Regions from separate parts of the Ideonella sp. sgz306126 genome, predicted to be linked through region 1. Evidence: predicted binding sites of a transcription regulator. Region 1 holds the regulator's gene; the other holds the start of a gene.

What was found. The regulator NrdR, encoded in region 1, represses ribonucleotide reductase genes. The targets are predictions, from matches to a motif close to CACNANATNTNGTG.
Region 2: AC0N04_RS17325 (ribonucleoside-diphosphate reductase subunit alpha) is a predicted target of NrdR. The motif match lies at 2,253-2,266, and genes of this name have one in related genera.

Annotation. Positions count from the first base shown of each region.
Region 1 covers NZ_JBVYWP010000005.1:148,073-152,134, reverse strand. Annotated here, with positions in the region: gene AC0N04_RS15805 (pilus assembly protein) at 1-1,970, shown strand, start outside; gene AC0N04_RS15800 (type IV pilin protein) at 1,970-2,446, shown strand; gene nrdR (transcriptional regulator NrdR) at 2,471-2,914, opposite strand; gene glyA (serine hydroxymethyltransferase) at 2,953-4,062, opposite strand, start outside.
Region 2 covers NZ_JBVYWP010000007.1:82,562-86,623, reverse strand. Annotated here, with positions in the region: gene AC0N04_RS17340 (sensor histidine kinase) at 1-101, shown strand, start outside; gene AC0N04_RS17335 (sigma-54-dependent transcriptional regulator) at 98-1,567, shown strand; gene ampD (1,6-anhydro-N-acetylmuramyl-L-alanine amidase AmpD) at 1,564-2,154, shown strand; gene AC0N04_RS17325 (ribonucleoside-diphosphate reductase subunit alpha) at 2,442-4,062, shown strand, end outside.

The DNA.
Region 1 (4,062 bases):
CGTTGACCGACGCCTTCGGCAAGGCATCGGGCGTCACGGCCAGGGAGGCGGGGGTGGCCACGACGTCGACCGTGCTGCGGTCCGGCAGTCTGAAGTTGGTGCCCAGCTATCAGTCGGTCACATGGCGCGGCGACCTGACGGCCTACACACTGGACGGCAACGGTGCCGTGTCCAGCGGCGGCACGCCGGTGTGGGTGGCCAGTGCGGAGATGCCCGCCTGGGACCGCCGCAATCTCTTCACCTGGGATGGCACCAGGGCCCGTCCCTTCACCTGGGACGCGATGGGCAGCATCAACCAAGGCACCCTCAGCGCCAGTGTGAGCGGCCTGGCCACGGGCCAGACGCTGACCGATTTCATCCGGGGAGACGCTGGCAACGAGGGCCTGGGGTTGGCGCATCGCAGCCGCGGGGGCCAGATCCTCGGTGATTTCGTCGACGCGGCACCGGTGCTCGTGAAGGACCTGATCGATCTCAATTACGACGCGATCCGCGCCGACTACCGCCAGTATGTGAGCCTGAAGAAGGTTCGCACAGCGGGGGTGGTCTTCCTGGGCGGCAACGCCGGCATCCTGGAGGCATTCGACGCTTCCACGGGGGCCGAGGTCTACGGCTACCTGCCGCAAGCCGGGCTCGCGAACCTGAACCTTGTCGGGCAGAAGAACTACGGCACGACCCGCAACTACCACCGCTTCTTCGTGGACGGCCCGCTCGTTGAAACGGACGCCTATATCGCCACCCCCGGCAACGCAGCCGCCTGGGCGAACGTGGTGGTGGGCAGCATGGGAGCGGGAGGCAAGGCTTTCTTCGCACTCCACGTGCCCACCGCCAATCCGACCGCGCTGGACGCCAACACGTTGATGTGGGAGCGCCACAGCGCGGACGATCCTGACATCGGCAACATCCTGGGTCCGATCGCGGTCGGAAAGGTCAAAGGCGGCGACTGGGAGGCCTTCGTTGGCAACGGCATCTACAGCGCGTCAGGCACGGCGACGCTGATGGTGGTGAATCTGGCCACGGGGCAGGTCGATGCGAAGCTGACGGTTCCGGGCGGAGTTAACAACGGCTTGATGGGTGTGAGCCTGCTGCGGGACGAAGCCACCCGGGAAGTCGTGGCGGCCTTTGCCGGCGACTTGAACGGCAACCTCTGGCGATTCGATTTTGAAGGCGGCGCGCCGGCCAACTGGAAGCTGGGCTTCAGCGGCCAACCACTGTTCACCGCAGCGGTGTCGGGCATCGGCCAGCCGATCACGGGCGCGCCCGCGTTCGTCAGTCACCCGACAGGCCTGGGGCGGGTGGTGCTCTTCGGCACCGGCCGGCTGGTGGATGAGAACGATGGCGACGACGGTCACCTGCAGACCTTCTACGGCGTGTGGGACAAGACGGCCAGCGGTGCGTCGTCCGCCACGGCGGACAGTCCATTCCGGGGCGGTGGCGACGAGCGAGCGGCGCTGCAGGCGCAACTGGCCTCCGCCACGCCGGTCTACGATCCGACCGACGTCCGGCAGGCGTCTGCTTATTTCACCGTCACGACGCTGCCCGTGGACTGGAGTCGCCAACTCGGCTGGTACATGGACTTGCCGTTTGCGAGGCAGCGCGTTCTCCAGCCGGCACTTGTGGTGGCGCGCAACTACGTGTTCATCCAGACGTTGCTGCCGGCGGGCTCCGCGCCGGTGTGCGATGTCAGCAAAGGGGTTGGCTACAACTACCTGCTGGCGGCCGCAGACGGCGCCGCCATCGCGGATCCGATCTACGACACCAATGCCGATGGTCGCGTCGATGGCAAGGATGTCGCGGCCGCCGGCTACCAGACCGAAGCCGATGGCGTCGACCAGATCCTGATCGATCCGACCGATCCGAGCCATCTGGTGGATGAGGATACCCATGGCAGCCGCCAGATAAAACTCCCCCGGCAGGGCTTGATCTTCAAGGACCGGATATGGCGCCAGATCGTCAACCCGCCCATCCCATGATGGGGATCTCCATCATGTGGCCGGGGTCGGTATCGGCACGGCGCCGCGGCCGCTCGCGTGGTCTTCGGACCTGGGTCGCCGGGTTCACCCTCATCGAGGTGATGGTCGCCGTGACCATCGTGGGCATTCTGGCTGCACTGGCCTACCCGGTGTACACACAGCAGGTGCTGCGTGGCAAACGGGCAGACGCCCAGACCGGACTGCTCCAGGCGGCACAGTACTTGCAGCGCTACTACACCGCGCAGGACAGCTTCTTGGGGGCGGAGACCGCGCTGGATCAGTCCGGTCTTGCCGCCGTGACCAGTTCCGGTCGCGAGACCTACGCGATTGCAGCCGTGATCACGAATGCAGGCCGGAGCTTCACATTGACGGCCACCCCGGTCGGCTTTGCCGATGCCGCCTGTGGCAAGTTCACGTTGACCGACACCGGGCAGAAGGGCGTGTCGGCCGGCACGGTGGCCGATTGCTGGCACTGAGTCCGGTCACGCCACTCAGGCAGTTCAGATTTCCTTGATCAGCCGGCTGAACTCGTCGACGTCCTCGAAGCTTCGGTAGACCGACGCGAAACGCACATAGGCCACCTTGTCCAGGCGCTTGAGTTCGCGCATCACCAGCTCGCCGATGCGCGTCGATGGCACCTCGCGCAGACCGGTGGCCAGCAGCTTGTCCTGGATGCGCTCGATGGCCGCGTCGACCTGCTCAATGCTCACCTGGCGCTTGCGCAGCGCCAGGGTCATCGAAGCGCGCAGCTTGGCCGGGTCGAACTCCACCCGCGCCCCGCTGCGCTTGACGATCGCCGGCAGCGCGATCTCGGCCCGCTCGTACGTGGTGAAGCGCTTCTCGCACTTGTGGCAGCGCCGCCGGCGGCGCACCACGTCACCCTCGTCGGACTCGCGGGTCTCGACGACCTGGGTGTCATCGTGGCTGCAGTAGGGGCAGCGCATGGCGTGGGTGAGATGGGTGCGCGATCAGCGGCGGGTGCTCAGCGGTAGACCGGGAAGTCGCGCGTCAGCGTGGCCACCTTCTCGCGCACCCGGGCGATGTTGGCCTCGTCGTGCGGGTTGTCCAGCACGTCGGCGATCAGGTGCGCGGTCTGGCGCGCCTGCTCTTCGGTGAAGCCGCGGGTGGTCATCGCCGGGGTGCCCAGGCGGATGCCGCTGGTCACCATGGGCTTTTGCGGATCGTTCGGAATGCCGTTCTTGTTGCAGGTCATGTGGGCCGCGCCCAGGATGGCCTCGGCCTCCTTGCCGGTCAGGCCCTTGGGGCGCAGGTCCACCAGCATCACATGGCTTTCGGTGCGGCCGCTGACGATGCGCAGGCCGCGCTCGGTCAGGGTCCGGGCCAGCACCTCGGCGTTCTTGACGACCTGCTGCTGGTACGCCTTGAACTCGGGCGACAGCGCCTCCTTGAAGGCCACCGCCTTGCCAGCGATGACATGCATCAGCGGGCCGCCCTGGATGCCGGGGAAGATCGCACTGTTGATCTTCTTGGCCACCTCTTCGCCGCGCATCAGGATGATGCCGCCGCGTGGGCCGCGCAGGCTCTTGTGGGTGGTCGAGGTGACCACGTCGGCGTGCGGCACCGGGTTGGGGTAGACGCCCGCGGCCACCAGGCCGGCGTAGTGCGCCATGTCGACCATGAAGTAGGCGCCGACCGCCCTGGCCACCTTGGCGAAGCGCTCGAAGTCGATGCGCAGCGCGTAGGCCGAGGCGCCGGCGATGATCAGCTTGGGCTTGTGCTCGTGGGCCAGGCGCTCCATCGCGTCGTAGTCGATGGCCTCGCTGGCGTCCAGGCCGTAGCTCACCACCTTGAACCACTTGCCGCTCATGTTCAGCGGCATGCCGTGCGTCAGGTGACCGCCCTCGGCCAGGCTCATGCCCATGATGGTGTCGCCGGGCTGCAGCAGGCCGAAGAACACGGCCTGGTTGGCCTGCGAGCCCGAGTTCGGTTGCACGTTGGCGTACTCGGCGCCGAAGAGTTGCTTGACCCGGTCAATCGCCAGTTGCTCGACCACGTCGACGTTCTCGCAACCGCCGTAGTAGCGCTTGCCGGGATAGCCCTCGGCGTACTTGTTGGTGAGCTGGCTGCCTTG
Region 2 (4,062 bases), on a different contig from region 1:
GCATCGACTACCTGAAACGCCGCGGCGACGTCCACGCCAACGTGTTCCAGGTCGTGATGCGGCGCGACACGATCGAGTCCCCCGGCCGTCTGCATCTATGACCGATTCCTTCCAGTCCAACCGCGTGCTGGTGGTCGACGACGAGCCCGACCTGCTCACCCTGTACGAGCTGGCGCTGCTGCGCGAGGGCCACGAGGTCGAGACCGCGGCCACCGTGGCCGAGGCCTGGGCGCTGCTGGAGCAGAAGGTGTTCCGGCTGGTGATCACCGACATGCGGCTGCCCGACGGCTCGGGCATGGAACTGCTGCACCGGCTGGAGAAGGCGCGGCGCGCGGAAAAGATCATCGTCGTCACCGCCTACGGCTCGGCCGAGAACGCCGTCGAAGCCCTGAAGGCGGGTGCCTTCGATTACCTGACCAAGCCGGTGGACCTGCGCCAGTTCCGCGCCGTCGTGGCCTCGGCGATGGGGCGCTCGGCGGTGGTCGAGGTGGCGCGTCCGGCGGCCGGCAGCGAGGGCCCGCTCGGCCGCATGGTCGGCCGCTCCGAGGTGATGCGCCAGGTGCGCGAACTGGTCGAGAAGGTGGCGCGCAGCATGGCACCGGTGCTGGTGCACGGCGAGTCGGGCACGGGCAAGGAACTGGTCGCGCGCGGCATCCACAGCGTCAGCGCCCGCGCCGGCCAGCCGTTCGTGGCGGTGAACTGCGGGGCGATCCCCGAACCCTTGCTGGAGGCGGAGTTCTTCGGCTACCGCAAGGGCGCGTTCACCGGCGCGGCCGAGGATCGCGAAGGCTTCTTCCAGGCGGCCAACGGCGGCACGCTGTTCCTCGACGAGATCGGCGACCTGCCGCTGGCGATGCAGTCCAAGCTGCTGCGGGTGATCCAGGAGCGCGCGGTGCGGCCGGTCGGTGCGGTGGCCGAGCTGCCGCTGAACGTGCGCATCGTCAGCGCCACCCACAAGGACCTCGGCGCCGAGGTGGCCGCGGGCCGGTTCCGCCAGGACCTGTACTACCGGCTGAACGTGATCTGCATCCCGGTGCCACCGCTGCGCGAGCGCATGGAGGACCTGGAGCCGCTGTGCAACGCGCTGCTCGAACGCATCGCCCGCGAGGCCGGCGTGCTGCCGGTGCCGGTGCTGGCGCTGGACACCCGCGCGCGCCTGGCGGGCTATGCCTTCCCGGGCAACGTGCGCGAGCTGGAGAACCTGCTGCACCGCGCGGTGGCGCTGTCGTCGGGCGACGTGATCACGGTCGACGACCTGGGGCTGCCGCAGGCCTTGCTGGTCGATACGGTCAGCGACGACCTCAGCCTGCCAGGCCTGCCGGCCGATTTTTCGCTGCCGGCCGATGCCGCGCCCTTGCCGGCCGACCTGGCGGCGCACCTGGACGAAGTCGAGCGCGGCATCCTGGTGCGGGCGCTGGAGCAGCATGGCTTCAACCGCACGGCGGCCGGGGCGCGGCTGGGGCTGTCGCTGCGCCAGATGCGCTACCGGATGGCCCGGCTGGGCATCACCGAGCACGATCCGTCGCTGGTGCCGGGCGACGGCGGGCCGGGCGGGACCGCCGCGTGAGCCCGACGCCACCCGCCTGGAACGCAGGCTGGTGGCAGCCGGCGCGGCGCCGGCCGTCCCCCAACTTCGGCCCGCGACCGGTCGGCGAGGCGATCACGCTGGTCGTGCTGCACTCGATCAGCCTGCCGCCCGGCGAGTATGGCGGGGACGCCATCGAGGCCTTGTTCCAGAACCGCCTGGACTGGGACGCCCATCCCTATTTCCAGACGATCCGCGGCCTCGAAGTCTCGGCGCATTTCCTGGTGCGGCGGGACGGCCGGGTGCTGCAGTTCGTCTCCTGCGACGACCGGGCCTGGCACGCCGGCCGTTCCTGCTGGCGCGGGCGCGACAACTGCAACGACTGGTCGGTGGGCATCGAGCTCGAAGGCCTGGAGGGCGACCGCTTCGAGCCCGTGCAGTACGACGCGCTGGCGCCGCTGCTGCAGGCCGTGTGCGCGCACTATCCGGTGCGCGAGGTCGTGGGCCACGAGCACGTCGCCGTCGGCCGCAAGGGCGATCCCGGCGCGGGCTTCGACTGGCCGGCCTTGCGCACCCGGCTGGGCGCGGACGCCGCGCTGATTCCGGCCGCGCTGCTGCACCGCGCCTGAGGCCGGGCGGCGCGGGCCTGCGGCGATGCAGGTCGAAAAATCGCGCGATCGTCAAGTGGGCTAATCACGCTACAGGTAGTGGTTGAAGTGGCTTCAACCCCCAGATATAGTGCCCCTTCATGCTAAGCTCGCGCATCCCGTTTCAGCCGTGCCGCGCCTTGTTGCGGCCCGAGCCGCCGAGACCCTCGACCCGGATCGAGCGCTCCCGTCGGCATCGCGCTGAAGCGTTGCGAGGCCTCTGCACATTGCAGGCCTGAACCACACCAGAGTCCATACGAGGGGAACCCATGCAAGCAGTCCGTCCCAGCACCGCCGACGCCGCCGACGCCGCCGCGCCGGCATCCGCCGCACCCACCGACCACGCCGCCGCGCCGGCATCGCCGTCCAGCGCCTACCAGGGCTACCAGATCATCCGCCGCAACGGCGCGGTGGTGGGCTTCGCCCCCGACAAGATCGCGGTCGCGCTGATGAAGGCCTTCCTGGCCGTGCACGGCACCCAGGGTGCGGCGTCGGCCAGCGTGCGCGAGACGGTGGACGGCCTGACCGAAACGGTGGTGCGCGCGCTGCTGCGCTCGCGTCCGGGCGGCGGCACCTTCCACATCGAAGACGTGCAGGACCACGTCGAACTGGGCCTGATGCGCGGCGGCCACCATGAGGTGGCGCGCGCCTATGTGCTGTACCGCGAGCGCCGCACGCAGGAGCGCGCCAAGCAGGGCGTGGCGGCACGGGCGAGCGCGCCGAACGCGATCCACGTGGTCGACAAGGGCCAGCGTGCGCCGCTCGACGAGGCGCGGCTGGTCGCCATCATCGAGTCGGCCTGCGCCGGCCTGGGCGCCGACGTGAAGGCCGAGCCCATCCTGGCCGAGACGCACCGCAACCTCTACGACGGCGTGCCGCTGGACGAGGTGTACAAGGCCGCCATCCTGGCAGCCCGCACGCTGATCGAGCACGAGCCCGCCTACACCCGCGCCACCGCGCGCCTGCTGCTGCACACCATCCGCAAGGAGATCCTGGGCGAGGAGGTGATGCAGGCCGAGATGCCGGCGCGCTACGCCGAGTATTTCCCCAAGTTCATCAAGAAGGGGGTCGAGGCCGAACTGCTGGACGAGAAGCTGATGCAGTTCGACCTGTCCAGGCTGGGCCAGGCACTGAACGCCGAGCGCGACATGCAGTTCGACTATCTGGGCCTGCAGACCCTGTTCGACCGCTACTTCCTGCACATCGACGAGCAGCGCATCGAGATGCCGCAGGCCTTCTTCATGCGCGTCGCGATGGGCCTGGCGCTGAACGAGATCGACCGCGAGGCCCGCGCGATCGAGTTCTACAACGTGCTGTCCACGTTCGACTTCATGTCCAGCACGCCGACGCTGTTCAACGCCGGCACGCGCCGCTCGCAGCTTTCCAGCTGCTACCTGACCACGGTGGCCGACGACCTGGACGGCATCTATGAAGCGCTGAAGGAGAACGCGCTGCTGTCCAAGTTCGCCGGCGGTCTGGGCAACGACTGGACCAACGTGCGCGCGCTGGGCAGCTACATCAAGGGCACCAACGGCAAGAGCCAGGGCGTGGTGCCGTTCCTGAAGGTGGTCAACGACACCGCGGTGGCGGTGAACCAGGGCGGCAAGCGCAAGGGCGCGGTCTGTGCCTACCTGGAAACGTGGCACCTGGACATCGAAGAGTTCATGGAGCTGCGCAAGAACACCGGCGACGACCGCCGTCGCACCCACGACATGAACACCGCGAACTGGATTCCGGACCTGTTCATGAAGCGCGTGATGGAAGGCGGCGACTGGACGCTGTTCTCGCCGTCCACCTGCCCGGACCTGCACGACCTGACCGGCGCGGCGTTCGAGAAGGCCTACACCTCTTATGAGGCCAAGGCCGACCGGGGCGAGATCAAGCTGTTCA